Regions from separate parts of the Cupriavidus sp. MPR-AND1C genome, predicted to be linked through region 1. Evidence: predicted binding sites of a transcription regulator. Region 1 holds the regulator's gene; each other region holds the start of a gene.
What was found. Region 1 encodes FNR, which switches genes on or off when oxygen is low (the NO sensors DNR and NnrR bind a similar motif). Its sites were predicted from a motif close to TTGATNNNNATCAA; they were not measured.
Positions count from the first base shown of each region.

Region 2: a site for FNR is predicted at 3,747-3,760, ahead of AC1RWI_RS22605 (universal stress protein). Genes of this name have one in related genera too.
Region 3: a site for FNR is predicted at 2,150-2,163, ahead of AC1RWI_RS25195 (universal stress protein). Genes of this name have one in related genera too.
Region 4: a site for FNR is predicted at 3,167-3,180, ahead of AC1RWI_RS12605 (ribonucleoside triphosphate reductase). Genes of this name have one in related genera too.

Region 1 is NZ_JBXASU010000066.1:22,780-28,714, reverse strand. Features, by position in the region: gene ccoO (cytochrome-c oxidase, cbb3-type subunit II) at 1-86, shown strand, start outside; partial or broken gene AC1RWI_RS27580 (cbb3-type cytochrome oxidase subunit 3) at 90-224, shown strand; gene ccoP (cytochrome-c oxidase, cbb3-type subunit III) at 321-1,247, shown strand; gene ccoG (cytochrome c oxidase accessory protein CcoG) at 1,303-2,802, shown strand; gene AC1RWI_RS27565 (hypothetical protein) at 2,870-3,088, shown strand; gene AC1RWI_RS27560 (hypothetical protein) at 3,091-3,336, shown strand; gene fnr (fumarate/nitrate reduction transcriptional regulator Fnr) at 3,423-4,148, opposite strand; gene AC1RWI_RS27550 (sulfite exporter TauE/SafE family protein) at 4,447-5,211, shown strand; gene AC1RWI_RS27545 (hypothetical protein) at 5,342-5,677, opposite strand; gene scpB (SMC-Scp complex subunit ScpB) at 5,804-5,935, shown strand, end outside.
Region 2 is NZ_JBXASU010000045.1:20,459-26,393, reverse strand. Features, by position in the region: gene AC1RWI_RS22630 (methyl-accepting chemotaxis protein) at 1-264, shown strand, start outside; gene AC1RWI_RS22625 (H-NS family nucleoid-associated regulatory protein) at 271-474, shown strand; gene AC1RWI_RS22620 (EAL domain-containing protein) at 471-2,408, shown strand; gene AC1RWI_RS22615 (DUF4382 domain-containing protein) at 2,529-2,855, opposite strand; gene AC1RWI_RS22610 (ATP-binding protein) at 2,970-3,383, shown strand; gene AC1RWI_RS22605 (universal stress protein) at 3,908-4,348, shown strand; gene AC1RWI_RS22600 (ABC transporter ATP-binding protein) at 4,394-5,149, shown strand; gene AC1RWI_RS22595 (ABC transporter permease) at 5,143-5,935, shown strand, end outside.
Region 3 is NZ_JBXASU010000055.1:25,190-31,124, forward strand. Features, by position in the region: gene AC1RWI_RS25175 (bifunctional aminoglycoside phosphotransferase/ATP-binding protein) at 1-308, shown strand, start outside; gene AC1RWI_RS25180 (flavodoxin family protein) at 345-875, opposite strand; gene AC1RWI_RS25185 (lipid-binding SYLF domain-containing protein) at 886-1,494, opposite strand; gene AC1RWI_RS25190 (universal stress protein) at 1,491-1,991, opposite strand; gene AC1RWI_RS25195 (universal stress protein) at 2,268-2,723, shown strand; gene AC1RWI_RS25200 (L,D-transpeptidase family protein) at 2,830-4,413, shown strand; gene mepK (peptidoglycan L,D-endopeptidase MepK) at 4,448-5,017, shown strand; gene AC1RWI_RS25210 (AraC family transcriptional regulator) at 5,239-5,935, shown strand, end outside.
Region 4 is NZ_JBXASU010000018.1:3,145-9,079, forward strand. Features, by position in the region: gene ytfE (iron-sulfur cluster repair protein YtfE) at 89-769, shown strand; gene AC1RWI_RS12600 (nitric-oxide reductase large subunit) at 810-3,095, shown strand; gene AC1RWI_RS12605 (ribonucleoside triphosphate reductase) at 3,246-5,027, shown strand; gene nrdD (anaerobic ribonucleoside-triphosphate reductase) at 5,093-5,293, shown strand; gene AC1RWI_RS12615 (anaerobic ribonucleoside-triphosphate reductase activating protein) at 5,277-5,935, shown strand, end outside.

The DNA.
Region 1 (5,935 bases):
TGCAGGAGCTTGGCATCGCCAAGCGCAATGTGCGGGTCGATACCGCGGCCGCCGCGCAGCCCGCGGCCACGCCGGCCAAGGAGTAAGCCATGGCAATGATCACCGCGTTTTCCACCGTGATCTCGATGGCTGCCTTCATCGCCATCTGCTGGTGGGCCTGGTCGTCCGGGCGCAAGGCCGCCAACCAGGAGTCGGCCATGCTGCCGTTCGCCTTGCCCGACGAGCCGCTGGCCGCACGCCAAGACGCCAGGCCCGACGCCGGCCGCCGTGTCGCGCGTCATGCCGGCGGCGCAAACAACACCACGCAGGAACACTGAGTCATGAGCGACTTCTTCACGGATTTCTGGAGCTACTACATTGCCGCCATCGCACTGGTCGGCATCGTCTGGTGCGTGTGGCTGCTGTTCTCCCAGCGCAAGGTCACCAAGGTTGTGGGCGCCCCTGAGGACACCGGCCACGTGTGGGACGGCGACCTGCGCGAGTTGAACAACCCGCTGCCACGCTGGTGGATGTGGATGTTCCTGCTGGCATGCATCTTTGGCCTGGGTTACCTGGTGCTGTACCCCGGCCTGGGTTCCTATGCCGGCGTGCTCAAGACCTCCAGCCGGGTTGAGCTGGAGGCGCACCGCCAGGCGGCCGAACAACTGCAGCGCGAGGTCTATGGCAAGTACATGCAGATGGACGTCAAGCAGGTGGCGGCCGAACCGGCGGCGCGCGAGATCGGGCAACGCCTGTTTCTCAACTACTGCGCGCAATGCCACGGCTCCGATGCGCGCGGCAGCCGCGGCTTTCCCAACCTGACCGACAACGACTGGCTGTACGGCGGGGATCCCGAGACCATCACGCAGACCATTACCAAGGGCCGCAATGGCGTGATGCCGTCGTTCGCCTCGACCATCGACGGCAAGCTCGCTGGTGACGTGGCGCAATACGTGCGTTCGCTGTCCGGCCTGTCTTCCGACCCGATCCGCGCCTCGCGCGGCGAGAGCACGTTCAAGTCCACCTGCGCGGCCTGCCATGGCTCCACCGGCAAGGGCAACCAGGCGCTTGGCGCGCCTAACCTGTCGGACCGCGTGTGGCTGTACGGCAGTTCGGAGGCGAACATCGTCGACGCCATCCTGAAGGGCCATAACAACCATATGCCGGCGCACGAGGAAATCCTCACGCCGGAGCGCATCCGCATGTTGACGGCCTATGTCTGGGGCCTGTCCAACATCGGCGGCGCAGGCGAAGGGGGGAAGCAATGAGCCGCTGCGCTTATGCTTGTCAGCCCGACCCGCACCGCGGCGGGGGCGTTCGCCCATGAACGCCCCCGGACCGGAGCCGCTTGAAAGGAACGGGGCCGCGTGGGCGCCGCTGCGAGCACCTACACCTGATTCGGCGGACGCGGAAACGTCGGACGAGACCCTGTATGAAGTCCGCCGCAAGATCTATCCGCGCTCGGTGTCGGGTGCGTTCTCGAGCTGGCGGGTCTGGATGGTGGTCCTGACCCAGCTGTTCTTCTATGGCATGCCCTGGCTGCAGTGGAACGGCCGCCAGGCCATGTTGTTCGATCTCGGCGCGCGCAAGTTCTATATTTTCGGCCTGGTGCTGTGGCCGCAGGATGTGATCTACCTTGCCGTGCTGCTGGTGATCTCCGCAGTGTCGCTGTTTCTCTTCACGGCGATCGCGGGGCGGCTGTTTTGCGGCTACGCGTGTCCGCAGACGGTGTACACCGAGATATTCATGTGGATTGAGCGGCATGTGGAAGGCGACCGCTTTGCCCGTATCCGCCTGGACGGCGATCCTTGGAGCGCGCGCAAACTGCGCCTGAAGGCCACCAAGCACACGCTCTGGATCGTGATCGCGCTATGGACCGGCTTTACCTTCGTCGGCTATTTCTCGCCCATCCGCACGCTCGGCGCGCAGGTGCTGAGCCTCTCGCTCGGTCCGTGGCAGACGTTCTGGATGCTGTTTTACTCGTTTGCCACCTGGGGCAACGCCGGCTTCATGCGCGAGCAGGTCTGCAAGTACATGTGCCCGTATGCGCGCTTCCAGAGCGTGATGGTGGATCGCGACACCTATGTAGTCACCTATGACGTGGGCCGCGGCGAGCCGCGCGGCAGCCGCTCGCGCAAGGCGGACCACAAGGCTGCCGGGCTGGGCTCGTGCGTGAATTGCAGCATCTGCGTGCAGGTCTGTCCTACTGGCATCGATATTCGCGATGGACTGCAGTACGACTGCATTGGCTGCGGCGCCTGTATTGACGCCTGCAACCAGGTCATGGACAAGATGGCTTACCCGCGCGGGCTGATTCGCTATACCTCTGAGAACGCCATGCGCAGCGCGCTCTCCGAGACCGTGGCGCGCAAGCGCCTGGTGCGGCCGCGCACGGTGATCTACTCGTTGATCTGGCTGGCGCTGGTCGCCGGCTTCATGGTCTCGCTGGCCATGCGCACGCCGCTCAAGGTCGATATCATCCGCGACCGCGGCGCGCTGGGGCGGGAAGTGGAAGGGCGCTGGATCGAAAACGTGTACCGGCTGCAGCTGATCAACACGACAGAGGCGCCGATGCGCGTCGCCGTCAGCGCGGGCAGCGATGAGCTCAAGGGCCTGGTCGTGGAATATGACCACGCTGCGGGCAACCTGGAGCCCACGTCCAATCGCCTGATTCCCGTGCGGGTGCGCGTGCCGATCGAGTCCGCGGCGCAGGGCACGCACAAGATCGAGGTCACAGTGACCGCGGTGCCCGACGAGGGCGCGGGGAGTCATGGCGCGGAGATTCGACAGAGCACCAGCTTTATCGTGCCGCGCAATCTATGAGGCGGCTGAGACGCTGGATGCACCAATCCGCACGCAACATACGCGATCTAGATCTAGAGGAGGCCAGATGACGCAGCAAAGCAATCCCTGGTGGAAGGAGCCATGGCCGTGGCTGCTGATGAGTGGGCCATTCGTGGCCATGGTGGCCTGCGGGGTCACGATCTGGCTGGCCATGACCCATCCGGATCCGCCCATTGAGGAGGGGGTGGCTCGCCACGGCCTGGTGGTCGAGAAGGCGGGCAGCGGGGCACGCCAGGCAGCGCCGGTCGCGGCGCAAGCGAGGTGATCATGAGACTACGCTGGCTGATGTGGGTGCTGTGGCCCGCTTTCCTGGTCGCCGGGCTGACGACCGCGCTGGTATTCTCCATGGTCGATCCCGGCGACCTGCGCTTCTTCGGCCAGCCGGTCGAGGCATCGCGGGAGGCGGTCTACACCGTGGGCTTCCTGATCGCGTGGGTGCTGTGCTCGCTGTCGAGCGGCTTGACGCTGTACACCATGCCCACGCGGCTGGCGGACACGGACGAGCTGGAGTGAATGCGATGCGCGCCTTGCCGGTTCAGGCCAGCAGGCGCGGTATCGCGGCGAGCCGCCGCGGGCGAGGGTGGCCCGCGACGAGCACGTCAGCAGGACTTGTTGACGATCTGCTTGATCCCCGCCATGTCGACCAGCTTGACGTGGCGCTGGCGAATCTGGATCAGGCCGGCTTCCGCAAAGCGCGAGAACAGGCGGCTGACGGTTTCGAGCTTGAGTCCCAGGTAGCTGCCGATTTCCTCGCGGCTCATGCGCAGCACAAACTCGGAGGCCGAATAGCCGCGCGCGGACAAGCGCTCGGACAGGTTGATCAGGAAAGCGGCAAGCCGCTCCTCGGCACGCATCGATCCGAGCGTGATCAACATGACCTGGTCCTGCGAGATCTCCTTGCTCATCAGGCGCATGAACTGATGCTGCAGGGAAGGCAGGACGTTGGACAGCGTCTGGAGATCGCCAAAGCGCACCATGCAGACTTCGGTATCCTCCAGTGCGGTGGCGTCCGAAGCGTGCTGCATCTCGCCAAGGCCGTCGAGGCCGACGACTTCGCCGGGAAGGTGGAAGCCCGTGATCTGCGAGCGGCCGTCTTCCATTGTCAGGTGGGTCTTGAGCGTGCCGAAGCGGATCGCGTAGACGGCGGTGAGAGGATCTCCGAGGCGGTACAGGGTTTCGCCCTTGCGTACGCGCACCCGGTCCTGGACCAGCGTATCCATCTTTTCGAGGTCCTGCTGCGACATGCCGACGGGCAGGCAGAGCTGGCCGAGCGAGCAAGTGGAGCAGCGGGGCGACATCTCGGTAATGGGAATGGTGGTGAGCAATTGGGGCCTGTCGGTTTAGCGCAGTCAATCAAGCGCGATGTGGCAGGCGCATTGAGTTGAGAGCTTGACGTTGAGAGTCGTCGATTGGAAGCGCTATCCACATCGGCCTGGCGCGCGGGTCTTGCGGCAGTGCGCTATCTGTGCAGCGCGGCTTGCCGTGCCCGTCGTCATGTTGCGCGAGCGCACTGGTGTGCGCGGGCGCCAAGCTTCATGTTGATAGCGCCTCTTGGAACTGCGGGGGCGCGTTCGCCGCATTTTACCGCGTCGGACGTTGCGATTGTGTGATTGGGAGGAGAAGTTGACCATAGGCGTGCTTATCAGCGTATTTACCCTGGCTTTGCTGGGCGGCGTGCACTGCGCCGCCATGTGCGGCGGGATCGCGCTGGCGGCGGAGCAGGGCGGCGTTGCGCGCGTGCCCGCCACGGTGCTCCGGCGTCCCGGCCATTGGTTGCTGGAACTGCTTGTCATGCATGCCGGGCGGCTGAGCATGTATGCGGTGCTGGGGGCCTTGCTGGGCGCCCTTGGCGCTGGTGTCTGGAAGGCACAGTACCTGCCGCTGCAGCGTTGGCTGTTCGGGATCGGCAGCGTGATGTTGGTGCTGTCGGGCTTGTGGATGTTGCGCGGGCGCACCATGGGTACGGGTTGGCTGGAGCGGCTCGCCGCCCGTGGCGCGGGCGGTTTGCTGCGCGGCCTTGGCGCCGTCGGGGCGCGCTTGCCGGCTGTGGCCCGGGCGCAGGGGCAGGGCCGGTTGCTGCGGCGCTACGGCATGGGGCTAGCCTGGGGGCTGGTCCCGTGCGGCATGGTGTACGGCGCCCTTGCCATGGCGTTGCTGGCCGGCAATGCGCCGTCGGGCGCGCTGGTGATGGCCGTGTTTGGCCTTGGCACCCTGCCAAACCTGCTGGTGATCTCGGGCCTGTCCGGCTATCTCAGGCAACTTTCGCGGCGCCCGGCGTTGCGGGCTGGCGCTGGCCTTGCGGTGGTGGCCTTTGGCTTGGCCGGGGTGGCGCGTGCACTGCTTTTGCCAGAGACGCTTGCCGCGCATGGATTCTGCCTTGTCTTCTGAAGCGCCGTTTCGTGGTGTATTTGTCACTTCTGCGCTGAGCTAGCTGCGCGAATCGGTTGCAGGTTTGCCAGGGAATGCCATACAATCGCAAGAACAGCGATATCGCGCAGCGTGTTTCATCGTGGCATCGTCAGGTAGCATCCGCTGCATCAGGGATGCATGCCAGGAACACCCAGGCAGGCATCAGCGCCAGGGACCGTTCCCCATCCGCCGTCCGGTTAAAAAGATTCGGTTCAAAAGACCAGTCACGGCAGGGCGGGGTGAAATAGGTCAGCAGGCCCAATATCCGTATTTTCTTGCAACCGGTGCGTTCGACGATAAACGCCGTGCCGGACAGGTCCGCCACATCAGGGGGAAGGCGCGACGCAAGGGCTCCGTCGACCGGCAGATAAAGCCGGTGGCCGGGCGATCTCCTGCCGGTCAGGTCCGGCACCCGATGCAATAAAAGAAGGCGCACGGCTGGCATGCATCGAGCATGCGGTTGGCTGCGCGGCCAGATGGCGGTGGCAATCCCTACCGCTGAACCCGCAATCTCCAGTGCGCCCGGGATCAACCGGGGCGCAGGTGCAAAGACAGGCTGCACGCAATCAACATGAATACCCAAGAGGCGAAGATCGTCCTCGAGACCGCGCTGATCTGCGCGCAGGAACCCTTGCGCGTCAATGACTTGCGCCGGCTGTTTGCCGACGACGTCGGTGCCGACACCATTCGCGTGCTGCTGGAA
Region 2 (5,935 bases), on a different contig from region 1:
GTACGGCAGGTGACGACCCTGATCGAGGAAATTGCGGAGGCGAGTGAAGAGCAGTCGACCGGCATTGAACAGGTCAACCAGGCCGTCGCCCAGATGGATCAGGTGACGCAGCAGAATGCGGCGCTGGTGGAGCAGGCCGCTGCCGCCGCCGAGAGCCTGCGGGAACAGGCTTCCCGCCTGGTCGCCGATGCAGGCACCTTCCGTGTTGAGGCCGGGGCGCCGGCCGGCGCTGAACAGAAGATGCGTGTGCTGATGTCACAGTAGCATCTCATGCCCAAGGACGTTGCCAGGAAACGCCGAGGCCGCCACGTCGCCGCAACGGCGAAGGCGAAATCCGAACGCTTGCCTGCCCGGTATCGGGGCCCCAAGACCGGCAAGACGTGCTCGGGCCGCGGTCGTGCGCCGACGTGGGAGCCGTTTGCCGCCGAGGCCCCGGCGCAGTCTTTGGCTACGATATCCGGGAGTCGGCAATGAACGAATGGGGTGCGCACGAGGTTCCCGCATACGGTGTGAGGGCGGCTTCCTTGCTGGCTGACGTGAAGGAAGCGGTGATGTTGGTGGCACCAAGGTTCGTTGACCATCTCTACGCGACCTTGTATCGGGAGGACGGGCCGGCCACGATACTGAGTCGCTTTGATGAGACCGAGCTTGCAGCCCTGAGGATGTCGCAGGTCGCGTATTTGCAGTCTTGGCTGGAACCCGGGCTGAGTGAGTCCGAACACCAGGCCAGGGCCCGGCAATGCGGAGAGCTGCTGGCCATGTTGGCGGTGGAATGCGGCTGGGTTGTCCGGGCCATGCGCGAGTACGCTAGCGCCCTGACAGCGCAGGTGCGGGGATTGCACCTGGACCGCAATACCTGCGATGCGCTCAGGCACGTGGTAACCGAGCGCGCCAATGCTGAAATCCACTTCAGCTTACTGGGCGCGAACGTGCTACAGCAAGAGCGGCAACTGCTTATGGGAAAGTTGTTGCAGAGGCTTTCCCATGTTGCCAATTACGGAGACCGGGTGCAGGCCGCGCTGGACGGGCTGATGGACCTGAATGGCTTGCGGGCCGCCGCCATCGCCCATCCCGATCCAGAAGGAACCTTCATCTTCGAAAGGATGGCGGGCGACTTCGAGTCCTATCTGGAACGAATGCTGGCAGCGGATGTCGTGCCGCGCGTGCAAGACAGGCCCTCGGTACTCTCTCAGGGCCCGATAGGGCGCTGCTGGCGCACTGGCGCGGTTGCCACGGTGGCCTCCTACGCCACAGAACCACTGGCGGCGCAGTGGAAGGAGGCAGCGCGTTCCTCCGGCTTCGGTTCTGGCGCGTCAATCCCGCTACGGGACGTCGAGGGGCGCATGCTGGGCGTGCTGACGATCTACGGCAGTTATCCTGGCATGTTCGAGACCACGGAAATGCAGACATTTCTCGAACTGACGGTGGGCGTGCTGCTCAGCCAGGCGATTGGCCTGCAGCGGCAGCTAGCCAGCGCAGGGGCTCATCTGCAGGCGAGACAGGTCAGCTACCTGCGCCAGCGCGTCTATGCGGGCGAGGTGACATTCCACGGCCAGCCGATTGTCGACCTGCACTCCCGCAGACCGGTTGCGATCGAGTTCCTTGCACGGCTACACGATCAGCGTGGCAAGACGATCGGGCCGGGCACCTTTCTGCCTTGTTACGGGCGTGACGACCTGATCCGATTGTTCAAGCTCGGGCTCGACTACGCCCTGACCCAGGCGCGCCGATGGGATGACGACGGCCTGTCGGTTGATGTGTCCGTCAACCTGCCCCCCGAATTGCTGATCGAGCCCGCCGGCGCTGACTGGGTGGCCGACGCGCTGCAGCGGCACCGGTTCGATCCGGCGCGACTGAAGTTGGAGCTGCTGGAAGACAGGCCGTACGGAGACAAGGAGCGTCACGATGCTGGCGTGCACGCGCTGGCAGCGCTCGGTGTAGGGCTGGCGATGGATGATCTCGGCTCTGGCTATAGCAGCCTGCTACGATTGAGCTCGTTGCCATTCCATACCGTCAAGATCGACCAGGGCCTTGTACGCGACGCGGGCCGAAATCCGGACAAAATCATTGGCTTTATCGGCTCGCTGATCAACCTGGGCAAAAGCCTTGATCTGACTGTCGTCGTCGAGGGCCTGGAAACAATGGATCTGGTTGAAGCGGCTGCAATTCTTGGGGCCGACGCAGGCCAGGGATATGCACTGGCAAGGCCGATGCCTGTGGACGGTGTCGCAGCCTGGGCCAGGTCATTCACAATGGATATCGATCCTGTGTCCCCCCGCAGCCGTCTTGGGTTGCTGGCATCGCGATGGCGCTGCGAACACACGGCAGCACAGCATGTCGCCGCGCAAGTATTGGGCACATGCGGACGGCGGACGAGCGTCTGCAATTCGTGGCCCGGCAGCCGTTGAAATGTCTGCCGGAGCGCGAAGGCGAACGGCGGGAGATGGCCCTTAACGGAGGGGCGGTGTGCCGGTTGGCTATGATCGTTCACGACCCATCTCCGACACTCGCCAATCCAACCACGAATGTCAGGTTGAATAAACTAAACGGCCATTGAGCTGATGGTCGCGCCCACGGGTACATCGATTGAAGAACGTCGACAGCGGGTCGATCCGTCGTGCCGGGCTGACCGTGACGTCAACCCAGCCAGTGCCGTTGGCGTTGGCGTTGGGATCGGAGTGGACTCGCACTTTGTCGACGGTGACAAAGACATGATCAATGCCGCAGGCGGGCGCGTCGGTCATCGACACGCTCAGGGTGCCGGTATTGCTATTGCTACTGCTGCCGCTGCTCGACGATCCGTCGCCACCACCGCCACCACCGCCACAGGCGGCAAGAGCCAGCGCGCTACTCAATGCGAGCAGCCGCAGTGGAGCAATTGTTTATCTTGTCGAGGCTGTAAGCCAACGCAGCCCCAACTATGGCCGAAGTCGACCTGAGGGCCCTGGTTAAGCAGGTGGTGGCCGAAACTGGCACCGAAGGCGATTAGCAAGAATCAGAGTCTCGAGTTCGAAGCCACCGAATCCTGCAACCCTCCCGGCAGCGAGGCGCTGCTGGCCGTCCTGGCTCGCAACCTGGTCGACAACGCGCTGAGATACAGTCCCCGATTTGCGCGGGTGAGAGTGGGCGTGCAGCAGCACGGTGGGCGAGTTGTCTGCATTGTCGAAGATAGCGGTCCAGGGCTGGCTGACGCCGATTCCCGCAGACTCGGAGAGCGATTCTTCCGGGTTCCCGGTAGCAGCGAGAGCGGCAGCGGGCTCGGCTGGTCAATCGTACGACGCATTGCAGCATTTCACCAGTTGGAGATCGAGGTCAGTCAGTCGGTGGAGTTGGGCGGGCTCGCTGTTCGCGTCAGCGGCCCGGGCGGGCACAAAGCCGTTTGAGAACGCCCGCTGGTCACCCGCAGGCTTTCACGTTGGCTTCGTCTGGGCGTGGCTTCAGTTGCTTAAGATCGGACCGTTGCCTAAATTTATTTCAATTTCCGTAGCTACTTCTAGAATGAGTGGTGGGCTAGGCTGCCGGGATTCGCAAGAGACCTGGCCGGTGTAGCGGCGCGGTCCGAATTTCGGATCGCGATGTGGCCACAATGGTATCTATGGATTCGACGCCTTCTGTCGACATAAAGGCCGGGGGAGATCATGGGCAGCGTCTAACAACCAGGGGGCAGCGATCAAGCCTTTGCAGCAGTTCATCCGGTCGGGGCGAATCGCGGAAGCCGGGCCACGGCAGGCTCATGGCGTCGAAGATCGACCTGCGTCAAGGGCGGGTCCACTGCTGGATGTAGCTAAACTAGTAATCATGGGGCCATTCAGGATGTAGTGCGAAGGCGCTGAATTTTCTATTGGCGCAATTAACGCGCGGCAAGGAATGGAAATCGAAGAACGGACATCGGCAATTGAGGGCGGAAATGCAAAATATCGTGTTGGCTACGGACGGTTCCTCCTACAGTGATGCTGCGGCGCAATGCCTGGCTGACAGACGGCTATTCAAGGACGGCTTCTCCGTCCATGTCGTGCACTGCCTGCCAGACCTTTCGGGCGAGGTGAAGTCCTTTATCAGCAAGAAGGACATTGACGCCTGGCACACGGAAGAAAGCGCCAAGGTCATGCAATCCGTGGCCGCAATCCTGCGTGGCGCAGGGGTGCCGTTTGAAGAGCACAGCTTGGTCGGATTCGCGCCGGAGCGCATTGTGGACTATGCCAGATCCATCAAGGCTGAGGCGATCCTCATGGGCGCCCATGGCCGGGGCGCGTTCCTGGAAGCGATTGTCGGCTCCGTGGCAGGACGTGTGATTGCGCATGCGGAATGCCCGGTTGTACTGGTAAAGGTGCCATCCAAGACAGAATGAGCATGTTTCTCCGGCGGGGCATACGCCCGCGGAGTGGAGAACAGGATGAAGGCCCTTGCCACAAAATCCGCTGGAAGCGATGTGGCGAACGGGCGGGAGGCAGCCCTGTTTCGGCTCCGGCATGTCGGCAAGAGCTATCGCATGGGCGAAATTGAGATTCACGCCCTGGCGGGCGTCGACCTCGATCTGTTCGGCCGCGAGTTCGTGGTGTTGCTCGGCGCGTCGGGCAGCGGAAAATCGACGCTGCTGAATATCCTTGGCGGCCTGGACCGCCCGAGCACCGGCACCGTCGTCTATCGCGATCACGACCTGACCCAGGCCGATGACGAGGGCCTGACCCGCTATCGCCGCGAACATGTCGGCTTCGTCTTCCAGTTCTACAATCTGATCCCCAGCCTGACCGCGCTCGAAAACGTCGCGCTCGTCACGGAAATCGCCATACAACCGATGGATCCGCTGCAAGCACTGGAGATGGTCGGGCTGGCGCCCCGCAAGAATCATTTCCCGGCGCAGCTATCGGGCGGTGAACAGCAGCGCGTGGCGATTGCGCGCGCGATCGCCAAACGGCCTGACATCCTGCTATGCGATGAGCCAACTGGCGCGCTCGATTACAAGACCGGCAAGCTGGTACTGGAAGTGCTTGAACTCGTAAACCGCGAGTTAGGTGCCATTACCGTCGTGATCACGCATAACGCCGCCATTTCGGCCATGGCCGACCGCGTGATCCATATCAGCAGCGGCGCCATCACGGGCATCGAGCGCAATGCGGCACGCGCCAGACCATCGGAACTGTCATGGTGACCGCTTTATGGAAGATGCTGGGGCGCGATCTCTGGCGGCTGCGCGGGCAGGTGATCGCAGCCGCGCTGGTGGTTGCCTGCGGCATCGCTGTCCTGGTGGGGATGTACGGCGCCTGGCAGTCGCTGGCGATCGCCCAAGACCGTTATTACACAGGTCACCGCTTTGCCGATGTGTTCGCGAACGTAAAGCGCGCGCCGCTCGGGATGGTAGACGAGATACGTGCCTTGCCAGGGGTTCGCGGTGTCGAAACGCGAATTGTGCGTGACGTGACTGCCGATGTGCCGGGTTTCAGCGAGCCCGCCACCTTGCGGCTGGTCTCACTTCCCGCCAGCGGCGTACCGGTGGTGAATGCCCTGTTCCTGCTGCGCGGCCATTTCCCGAACCCGGCCAGGGAAGACGAAGTGGTGGCCAGTGCCGTCTTTGCCGCCGCCAACGGCCTGGAGGTCGGTTCCCGCATCACCGCCATACTCAATGGCCGCTCCCGCAATCTGGCTATCGTCGGGATCGGGATGTCCCCTGAGTATGTCTACGAAGTCGGGCAGGGCATGGTCTTCCCGGACAACCGCCGCTTTGGTGTGGTGTGGGTGGGACGCGAGGCAGTTGCGTCCGCTTTTGGCATGGAAGGCGCATTCAATGATATCGCGCTGACGCTCGATGCCGGTGTCACCGCGCGCCAGCTCATCGATCCGCTCGACCGCCTCCTGGCGCGCTATGGCAGCCTGGGCGCCTATGGCAGGGAAGACCAGCTATCCAATCGTTTTTTGTCCGATGAACTGGCAGAGATCG
Region 3 (5,935 bases), on a different contig from region 1:
TGGCAATCTGCCGGCTGGGCAGCGGCGCCGGATTCCCCATGATTGCCGATGCGACCTTCCTCGCGCGGGCCGAGCGGCTGCGCTTCGCGTCGCTGGCCGCGCGCCGGGGAGCGGACTTTTCCATCGTCGACTGCCATGCGAGCCTGGCCACCCTGCGCGAACGGATCGTCACGCGCGCGCGCCGGGGCGGCGATCCTTCCGAGGCGGATCTCCAGGTGCTGGAGTGGCAGCGGCGCGCGCAGGAGCCATTGGGCAGCGATGAATGGCGCCATGTGGTGCGCATCGGCGAGACCGTTCTGTCCGGCTGATGGCGCTTCGTGGAAATTTCGTGGAAATTTGCCCGCTCAGGCTTCCTTGGGCGATAGCCATGCCGGGCGCTGCGCGGCGCCGCTGCGCCCGTTCGCGGCTTCCACCTGCTCGGCAAAAGCGCGCAGGGCCTGCGTGGCCGCCCCGCTGGCCACGTCGGCCTGGAGCAGCGCCAGTACCGGCGACGGTGGCTGCGTGGCCAGGCGGGCGATCTCCTCTGCCGCCCTGAAAGCGCCTTGCCGGGCCATCACGCAGATCACCGACGTCTTGCAGGCCAGCGGCATGTGGTCGCGCAGGAAGCTGCGCATGGGCGCGGCCAGGTGGCCGACCCAGATGGGCGCGACGATGACAAGCCGCTGGCAATCGTCCAGCGCCGGGCCGGCGTAGCGGTAGCCTACATGCCGCTGCAACAAGATATCCAGCACGCAGCGCGCATCGCCCAGCAAGCCGGAGCGGCTGGCCTGGTCGCCGACTTCCGCCAGCGGCCAGCCGGATTGCGCCGCCAGTTCTTCTGCGGCCTGGCGCGCCGTGCCGGTGCGCGAGTAATAAACGATCAGGATCTTTTCCATCAATGGCTCCTCAGCTCTCGATCCGGGTTATGCGCGTGCCGACCAGCGACAGGCTGATCATGATGCCGCCGTTGGTCAGCACGAAGCCCACGATATCGCCCCGCACGGTGTTGCTATCCACGCTGGCACCGATGCCCAGGCTCAGGACGGACACCGACCCGTCCACGCCCACGGTCCAGCCCTGGCTGGCACGGAAGCGTTCCAGCGCCTGCCCGGTCAGGAACACCAGCACCACGGCCTTGGATGCCATGCCCGCCTGCGCCCCGAGCGAGGCGCCAACCAGCCGGTAGTAGGCCTTGTCCCCGCCTGCGCCACGCAGCATGCCGTCGCCCTGCTGCACGCCCGCCACCGCGCCGCCGGCGAGCACGTCGGGAAAGACCAGTACACCGCTGGCCTTGTCCACCAAGGCCCGCGCGCCGGGGTTGCGCGCAGTCAGGCGCGCCAGCACGGCTTCGCAGCGTGCATCGAGCTCCTCGGCATCCAGCACGCGCTTGTCGGCGGCTGAACCCGCCCAAGCGGCCGCCGGCAGGCCTGCGGCGCAACACAGCACGGCAGCCCCGGCGAGCGCCCGGCATGCCAGGCGCCGCCGCCTGGCGGCAGCCGGCAACGTGGAGGTCATGGCGCTACCGGCGCGCCTGATGCCGGCTTTGCGCCGGCCCTCGCCTCAGTCTGTGGTGCGTGCACCAGCAGTACCGGCTGGCGGCATTGCCGGACCAGCGCTTCGGCTACGCTGCCCATCAGCAGGCGCCGCACGCCACGCCGGCCGTGCGTGCCCAGCACCAGCAGCTCCGCCCCGGTCTGCTGCGCCACCTGCTCGATGGCGTTGGCCACGTCGCCCAGCGCCAGGGCTTCATCCACCATCAGCGTCTTGCATGTCACCTGCGCAGCCGCCGCCTTGGCCTTGGCTTCGTCCAGCAAGATCTGCCCGCCTTCGAGCAGGCCGGCACGCAGGTCTGTCAGGTCGACGTAGCCGACCTCGTACCTGAGGTAGCTGTTATCGATCACATGCACCACGGTGAGTTCCGAGCGCATCGCGGCGGCCAGGCGCAGCGCCTCCTCCAGCGCTCGATCGGCGGACTCGCTGCCATCCACGGCAACCAGGATCTTGCTGTACATCTTGTACCTCCCGCTAAAAAAAGACAGGCGCCGCAGCTTGCAGCCGACGCTTCCAGTTTGTACGCCCGGGCAAGCGTGGTGTTGATGTAGATCATGGCATTCGCTGCTTTCCCGGGTACCGCGCCGTTTGCGCGCTTTGCGCGCATCGCCCAGGTGGCTTGACGTGCATCAATACGTCCCGTGCCCAGCGCTCTAAGCTGCTGATGGAAGCCGCTGGCATGCGCGCTTTCCTATCGACATTGCAACATGGCGACATCCAGCCAGGAGGCACGGACCATGTACCAGAGAATATTGCTCGCGGTGGACGGCAGCCGCTCTTCGGACCTAGCCCTGAGCCAGGCCATCACGGTGGCCAAGGCGACCGGCAGCGAGGTAAAGGTGCTCTTCGTGGCGGACGACAACGATATCTTCTTCACGGCGGGCAGCTACGACCCCCGCAAACTGATGGACGGCATCCTGGCCGCGGGACGCGATGCGCTGGCAGCGGCCGCCACGCGCCTGGCGGATGCCGGCATCCCGCATTCGACGCTGATCCTCGAGAAGCCCGTTTCCCCCGGGCAGATCTCCACCACGATCGTGGAGCAAGCCGACCACTGGAATGCGGACCTGATCGTGATCGGCACGCACGGCCGCCGCGGCTTCCGGCGCCTGGTCATGGGCAGTGTGTCCGAAGGCGTGGTGCACAAGAGCAACAAGCCGGTGCTGATGGTGCGCAGCGAGATCGAGGAATGAGGGCGCCCCGCGAGCAACGGCTGCGACAGGTGCGACAGGCTGAACGACGGGCTCCATGCCGACGGGCGGGCTGATGCGAGGCGCTTGCCGGATCCGACGCAACGGCGTGGCCGCGCCCCGGGTCCTCGCCGGCCTGCTGGCTGCGTGGGCCTTGAGTTGCCATGGCATCGCGCTGGCCGCGCCCTCCGCGCCCTCTGCGCTCTGGTTTTCGCAGGGTCATCCCAATGCCCTGGCCTGGCAGGCCGCCGGCATCCTGGACGGCGCCACGGCCGACGGGCTGGAACCCCGCGACTATGATGCCGACGGCCTGCGCCGCGCGCTGGGCCAGGCTGCGGATGGGCCGCCGCTGGCACCCGAAGCCGCCGCCTCGCTTGACGAGAGGCTGACAGCGGCGATGCAGCGCTATCTCGCCGACCTGCACGGCGGCCGGGTCGATCCCGGCACGATCCACGAGAAATTTGCCCCGGCGCCGGACCGGCAGTTCGATTCGTCGCGCCTGCTGCGCGCAGCCATCGCCGGACAGGACCTGCCCGAGGCGGTCCGGCAGGCGGCGCCGTCGTTCCCGCTCTACGCAAGCCTGCGCGCGGCGCTTTCACGTTACCGCGCGCTGGCCGGCCACCCGGCCTGGCAGGCACCGCTGCCGCCGCTGCCCGGCAGGAAGCTGGTGCCCGGGCAGGCCTACGCCGGGCTGCCGGTGCTGGCACAGCGCCTGATCGCGCTCGGCGACTTGCCCGCCGCCACGCCCGTCCCGCAACACTATCAGGGCGAACTGGTGGAGGGCATCAAGGCGTTCCAGGTCCGCCACGGGCTGGCACCGGATGGCGCCATCGGCGCGGGCACGTTCGCGCAACTGAATGCGCCGCTCGCCGGCCGCGTACGGCAGATCGAACTGACGCTGGAGCGCCTGCGCTGGACGCCCCTGCTGGAGGGCCCGCGCATGATCGTGGTCAACGTGCCGGAGTTCGTGTTGCGCGCCTACGAAATCCACGACGGGGCCATCCAGGTCAAGGTGGAAATGAAGGTGATCGTGGGCAAGGCGCTCGATACGCGCACGCCGCTGTTCAAGGAGGACATGCGCTTCATCGAATTCAGTCCTTACTGGAACGTGCCGCCGTCCATCGCGCGCGCGGAAACCGTGCCCCGGCTGCGCCGCGATCCCGGCTATTTCGAGCGGCAAGGCTTCGAGTTCGTCAGTGGCGACGCCAAGGTGATCACCACCTTGTCGGCCGCCAGCCTGGATGCCGTCCAGCGCGGCCAGCTGCGCATACGGCAACGCCCAGGGCCGATGAATGCGCTTGGCGACATCAAGTTCGTCTTCCCCAACAACGAGAACATCTACCTGCATCACACACCCACCCCGCAACTGTTCGCGCGGGACCGGCGCGACCTGAGCCATGGCTGCATCCGTGTCGAGGCACCGGTGGCGCTGGCTGGCTTCGTGCTGCAGGACACGCCCGGCTGGACCGAGGCGCGCATCCGCGAGGCCATGGAGAAGGGAGAATCCAGCACGCTGCGGCTGCGCCAGCCCCTGCCAGTGGTGCTTGCGTACGGCACGGCCATCGTCAAGGCCGACGCTCGCGTCTACTTCTTCCCGGATATCTATGGGCTGGACAGCGTGCTTGACGAGGCGCTACGGCAACGGTCCGCCCGCCTGCGGGCTTCCGCCTTGGCCAGCACGCAGGCAAGATAGAGCCATTGCATTGCGCCAAAGGGGAGTGCTTTCGATGACCAAACCGCCCAGCGATCCTCGCCGCCTGTTTCTGCGGCACACCGGCGGGCTTGTGCTGGCTGGCGCGCTGCTGCCGTTGCCGGCCCGGGCGGCACTGGCGGCCCTGGCGAGCTTGCCGGATGCCCGCAGCCTGTCTTTCGAGCACACCCACACCGGTGAGCGCATCGCCTTGGTCTACGCCGTCGGCGATCAGTTCGTGCCCGAGTCGCTGGCCGCGCTCAATCACTTCCTGCGCGATCACTACTCGGGCCAGGTCGGCGTGATCGATCCGCAACTGTTCGCGCTGCTTTACCGCCTGAGGCAAACGCTGTGCTGCGCGGCCCCCTTCCAGGTCATCTCCGGCTATCGCAGCCCCGCCACCAATGCGCGGCTGCGCCAGACGCGCGGTGGCGGCGTGGCCAGCCATAGCCTGCATATGGACGGCAAGGCCATCGATATCCGCCTGCCCGGCGTTGCGCTGTCCGACCTGCGCGACGCCGCGCTCTCGCTGCGCGCCGGCGGGGTGGGCTTCTATCCGCAGGAGCAGTTCGTGCATGCGGATACGGGCCGGGTGCGGGATTGGTAGGCAAGGCGCCGTGAGAGGCCATCGGCAGGTTCCGGCCAGGCTCGCGCATCCGGGTTTTCCCCATCGGCGGCCCCCCTAGCCTGGGCGACCCGGACAAGTTATGCTTTTGGCCGCATATTAGCCCGCACGGGGTGGGCTAGCGCTCAATCGACAATCCCCCTGCTCCGGGCGGGCATATCTGGACGGAAATCAGCCATGCGCACCCCTGCACGAACAACCTCTTGCCCGCGCGCATGCCGCTAAGCCGGTTGTTGTTGCCTCCAGAGCCGCCCACGCTCGCGCCCGGCATCGCGCACAGCAGTTTCAGCGTGCAAGGCGACGCCCGCCAGAGCTTGCTGGCCTGGCAGGAGCGGATGAGCCCGGTCTACGATATCCGGCCCGCCACGGCGCAAGGCGAGCAGACGTTCGAAGCCTCGCTGTCTCGCTACTCCATCGACGATCTGAGCTTCTTCGACATCCGTACCGGCCCCAATCTGGCCGAGCGCTCGTTGGGGCGCGTGTCGACAGAGAACATTCGCGACATTACCTTCAGCGTGTTCCTGGAAGGCGCGCCCGCCCAGTTCATGGGCGGCAAGCCAGGGCTGGACGCGCCGCAGCGGCCCGGCGTGCCAAGCATCCTCGCGCTGGACATGGACCAGCCGTGCACCATCCGGAGTTTTCATGGCCGCATGCTGCTGTTCTTCGTGCCGCGCGCCCTGGTGGAAATGGCCTTCCCCGATGCCGCGTCGCTGCATGGCCGCCTGGTTGAGGCCACCACACCGCTGATGCGGGTGCTGATCTCGCATCTGGTGGCACTGAACCGACAAATCGTGGGCCTGAGCAAAGAGGAAGCCGACCGGTCATTTCGCACCGCGATCGAACTGCTGGCAGCCGCGTTCAGCCGGCACGCGGGGCTTTCCGGCAGCGCCCGCGCGGCGG
Region 4 (5,935 bases), on a different contig from region 1:
AAAAAACTAAACCATTGATTCTTTGCGCTAATTTTTCGGGCATGGGTTTCGCTATGTGAATGATGCACACCTTACACAGGAGAACATCATGAGCATGACTGAACAATCGCTGGGCCAGCTTGCCCGCAAGATCCCCGGCGCCACCCGCGTGTTTCACGACTACCAGCTGGATTTCTGCTGCGGCGGCAAGCAGACCCTGGGCGAGGCCGCGCAAGCCGCGGGCCTGGATGCGCAGGCCATCGAGGCAAGCCTGCTGTCGCTGCAAGCCCAGGCGCAACGTGACGGCCGCGACTGGGGCAGCGCGTGCGCGGCCGACCTGATCGCCCACATCCTCGCGCGCTACCACGAGGTGCATCGGCAGCAACTGCCCGAGCTGATCCGCCTGGCGCGCCGGGTGGAGCAAGTGCATGGCGACCGCGAGGATTGCCCGCTCGGCCTGGCGGATCACCTCTGCGTCATGCAGCAGGAGCTGGAGAGCCATATGCAGAAGGAAGAGCAGATCCTGTTCCCGCTGCTCGCGCGCGAACTCGGCGCCATGGCGGGTGGCCCCATCACGGTCATGCGCATGGAGCACGACGAGCACGGGCAGGCCCTGCAACGTCTCAATGCGCTGACCAACGACATCACCTTGCCCCGCGCCGCGTGCAACACCTGGCGCGCGCTGTACCTGGGGCTGCGCACCCTGCGCGAAGACCTGATGGAACACATCCATCTCGAGAACAACATCCTGTTCGACAACGCTGAGCAAGCCGCCCCGGCCCACGCCTGATCCCGCCGCGACAGGCACACGCATCACAGCGAGACCCATCATGGGACAATATAAAAAACTCTGGTTCACCCTGATCGCCGTCGTGGCGGTCACTTTTTCGCTGCTTGGCTACTACGGCACCGAGGTCTACCGCAAGGCGCCGCCGATTCCGCAGCAAGTCGTTAGTGCCGACGGCAACGCCTTGTTCAGCAAGGACGATATCCTCGACGGCCAGACCGCATGGCAATCCGTCGGCGGCATGCAGCTCGGCTCCATCTGGGGCCACGGCGCCTACCAGGCGCCGGACTGGACTGCCGACTGGCTGCACCGCGAGCTCACCGCCTGGCTCGACCTGGCCGCGCGCGATACCTACGGCCGCACCTATGCCGCGCTCGACGGGCCAACCCAGGCCGCGCTGCGCGAGCAGCTCCGCGCCGAGTACCGTGGCAACCGCGCCGACCAGGACAGCGGCGTGCTCACCGTCTCCAGGCGCCGAGCGCAGGCCATTGCCGCCACCGCCGCCTACTACGAACGGCTGTTCTCCGACGCACCGGCGCTGCGCAAGAGCCGCGAAAGCTTCGCCATGAAGGAGAACACGTTGCCCAGCGCCGAACGCCGCGTGAAGCTGACGCACTTCTTCTTCTGGACCGCATGGGCCGCCGCCACCGAACGCCCCGGCCTCACTGCCACCTACACCAATAACTGGCCGCACGAGCCGCTGATCGGCAACCAGCCCACCAGCGAGAACATCATCTGGTCCATCGCCAGCGTGGTAGTGCTGCTTGCGGGTGTTGGCTTCCTGGTATGGGCCTGGTCATTCCTGCGCGGACACGAAGAGGCACCGCCCGCCGTGGCCGCGCGCGACCCGCTTACGGCGTTCGCGCTCACGCCGTCGCAACGCGCCCTGGGCAAGTACCTGTTCCTGGTGGTGGCGCTGTTTGTGTTCCAGGTGCTGATCGGCGGCCTGACGGCTCACTACACGGTGGAAGGGCAGCGTTTCTACGGCATTGAGCTGTCGAAGTGGTTCCCATACACGCTGCTGCGCACCTGGCACATCCAGAGCGCGCTGTTCTGGATCGCTACCGGCTTTCTGGCTGCCGGCCTGTTCCTGGCACCGCTCATCAACGGCGCAAAGGACCCGAAGTACCAGAAGCTTGGCGTGGACGTGCTGTTCTGGGCCTTGGTGGTGGTCGTGGTGGGATCGTTCACAGGCAACTACCTGGCGATCGCGCAGCTTATGCCCGAGAACCTTAACTTCTGGCTGGGGCATCAGGGCTACGAGTACGTCGACCTGGGCCGCCTGTGGCAGATCGGCAAGTTCGCCGGCATCCTGTTCTGGCTGGTGTTGATGCTGCGCGCCATCGCGCCGGCACTGCGCACGCCGGGCGGCGACAAGAACCTGCTGGCCTTGCTGACATCCTCGGTGGTGGCTATCGGCCTGTTCTACGGGGCCGGCCTGTTTTACGGCGAGCGCACCAACCTGTCGGTGATGGAATACTGGCGCTGGTGGGTCGTGCACCTGTGGGTCGAGGGCTTCTTTGAAGTGTTCGCCACCACGGCGCTGGCCTTTATCTTCTCCACCCTCGGCCTGGTGTCGCGGCCGATGGCCACGGCGGCCAGCCTGGCGTCGGCGTCGCTGTTCATGCTGGGCGGCCTGCCTGGCACGTTCCACCATCTCTACTTTGCCGGCACCACGACGCCGGTGATGGCGGTGGGCGCCAGCTTCAGCGCGCTCGAAGTGGTGCCGCTGATCGTGCTGGGCCATGAAGCCTGGGAAAACTGGCGCCTGAAGGACCGGGCACCGTGGATGGCCAACCTGAAGTGGCCGCTGATGTGCTTCGTCGCCGTGGCGTTCTGGAACATGCTGGGCGCCGGTGTATTCGGCTTCATGATCAACCCGCCGATTTCGCTGTACTACGTGCAGGGCCTGAATACCACGGCGGTGCATGCCCACGCGGCGCTGTTCGGGGTCTATGGCTTCCTGGCGCTGGGCTTCACGCTGCTGGTGCTGCGCTATGTGCGGCCCGGCTACGTACTGAACCAGGGCTTGGCGAAGACAGCGTTCTGGGGCCTCAACGCCGGCCTGGTACTCATGATCGGCACCAGCCTGCTGCCCATCGGCATCATCCAGTTCCACGCCAGCGTCAGCCAGGGGCTGTGGTATGCGCGCAGCGAGGCCTTCATGCAGCAGCCCATCCTGCAGACGCTGCGCTGGGTGCGCACCTTCGGCGACGTGGTGTTTATCGTCGGCGCGCTCTCGATGGCGCTGCAAGTGGTACTGGGCCTCGCCGCCAAGGCACCGGCGCAGACCGCGCCGGAAGGGCGCCTGAGCGCGGCGCAACGGTAAGCGCGGGGCGGATGGCCGCGGCGATCCGCCCCGCGCCGATACCAGCGAGAACAGGTCGGCATGCCATACGCTTGCTTTCCGTCAATCTAGATATAGTGTTTGACCGGTACTCTATCCCCACATTTAGTGTGAATGTTATCGGGGGAATAGATGGAGCACTGTACCGAAGCCGTTGTTGCCTGCCTGCCCGGGGAGGTCAGCCAGCACGCAGGGCCGCGCCAGGACCGCACGGCCCTGATCGACGTGCAAGCCGCGATCAACGAATACCTGAGCAAGGCGGACTGGCGCGTCAATGCCAACGCCAACCAGGGCTATTCGCTGGGCGGGCTGATACTGAATGTGGCGGGCAAGGTCACCGCCAATTACTGGCTGTCCCATGTCTACGCGCCGGAAATCGGCCACGCCCACCGCAGCGGCGACATCCATATCCACGATCTCGACATGCTCAGCGGCTACTGTGCCGGCTGGTCGCTGCGCACACTGCTGCATGAGGGCTTCAATGGCGTGCCGGGCAAGGTGGAAGCCGGGCCGCCCAAGCGCATGTCCTCTGCCGTGGGGCAGATCGTCAATTTTCTCGGCACGCTGCAGAACGAATGGGCCGGCGCGCAAGCGTTCTCGTCGTTCGACACCTATATGGCGCCATTCGTGCGCAAGGACGCCATGTCCTATGGCCAGGTGCGCCAGTGCATCCAGGAGCTGATCTACAACCTGAACGTGCCGTCGCGCTGGGGCACGCAAACGCCCTTTACCAACCTGACTTTCGACTGGACCTGCCCCGAAGACCTGCGCGAACAGGTGCCGGTCATCGGCGGCCAGGAAATGCCGTTCGCCTATGGCGACCTGCAGGAAGAGATGGACCTGATCAACCGCGCCTATATCGAGGTGATGACGGCAGGCGATGCCAAGGGCAGGGTGTTCACCTTTCCCATTCCGACCTACAACATCACGCGCGATTTTCCGTGGGAATCGGAGAATGCCACGCGGCTGTTCGAGATGACGGCCAGGTACGGGCTGCCGTACTTCCAGAATTTCATCAACTCGGAGCTGGAGCCAAATATGGTGCGCTCCATGTGCTGCCGGCTCCAGCTCGACCTGCGCGAGCTGCTCAAGCGCGGCAACGGCCTGTTCGGCAGTGCCGAGCAGACCGGCAGCGTGGGCGTGGTCACGATCAATTGCGCGCGCCTGGGCTACCTGCATGCCGGCGATGAAGCGGCGCTGCTGCGTGCGCTCGACCGCCTGCTGGATCTGGGCAAGCAGAGCCTGGAGAACAAGCGCACGCTGATCCAGCACCTGATGGACCAGGGCCTGTTCCCCTACACGAAGCGCTACCTGGGCACCTTGCGCAATCATTTCTCGACGCTGGGCGTGAACGGCATCAACGAGATGATCCGCAACTTCACCGCTGACCGGCACGACATCACGTCGGAGTGGGGCCATGCCTTCGCGCTGCGCTTGCTGGAACATGTGCGCGAGCGCATTGTGGCCTTCCAGCAGGAAACCGGCCATCTTTACAACCTCGAAGCGACCCCCGCCGAAGGGGCAACGTACCGCTTCGCACGGGAAGACCGCAAGCGCTGGCCGGAGATCCGCCAGGCCGGCACGGCCGCACAGCCCTACTACACAAATTCCTCGCAGTTGCCGGTCGGCTGGACCGACGACCCCTTCGAGGCGCTGGCGCGGCAGCAGGCCTTGCAGTCCAGGTACACCGGCGGCACGGTGCTGCATCTGTACATGGGCGAGCGCCTGTCCAGCGGCGAGGCCTGCCGCGAACTGGTGCGGCGCGCGCTGACGCGCTTTCGCCTGCCGTACATCACGGTGACGCCGACGTTCTCGATCTGCCCCACGCACGGCTACCTCGCCGGCGAGCATCCGTTCTGCCCGCGGTGCGACGAAGAGATCCTCGCGCGCAAGCGGGACCCGATCGCCGCCTGACCAGGATCCGCTGTTCTTTTCATGCCCCGGTTTTTTCAACCCACTCTCAAGACGGAGTAAATCTGATGACTCACCAAGCTCAATCCTCGCCATCCACGCAATTCCAACCTTGCAGCGCCGCGCTGCGCGACGAGGAGCGCCAACCCTGCGAGGTCTGGACCCGCGTGATGGGCTATCACCGCCCGGTCTCCAGCTTCAACACCGGCAAGCAGGGCGAGCACCGCGAGCGGCGCTTCTTCTCGCAACCCCATGCCATCGACGCCTGACGTATGCGCGGCGGCGGCCCGGCGCCGGCGCGACGCGGCCACGTTGCGTATCGGCGGCATGACAGCGCTGACCACGATCGACTTCCCCGGCCGCCTGGCCGCCGTCCTGTTCTGCCAGGGCTGTCCGTGGCGGTGCGGCTATTGCCACAACCAGGACTTGCTGGATGCTGGCGTGCCGCCCGCCATTGCCTGGGCGGATGTGCAGGCCTTCTTGCAGGCGCGGCGGGGCCTGCTCGACGGCGTGGTGTTTTCCGGGGGCGAGCCAACCCTGCAGGCGGGACTGCCCGGTGCCATCGAGGCCGTGCGGGCCGGGGGGTTCGAGGTTGCGCTGCATACCGCCGGCATGTACCCCGATCGCCTGGCCGCCATCCTGCCCCGGCTGGACTGGATCGGCCTCGATCTCAAGGCACCCCTGCATCGGTATGAGGCCATTACACGGGTGCCGGGCAGCGGGGAGAGGGCTTGGGAATCGCTGCGCCGGTGGCTTGCCAGCGGCGTGGCGGGCGAATGCCGCACCACCTGGCACGCCGGCCTGTTCGATATCGCCGAGCTGCATGCGCTGGCGCAACGGATCGCCGCGCTTGGCGTGACGCACTGGGCGTTGCAGGCGTGCCGCGGCGGCGGCGCGAGCGCCTCGCTTGG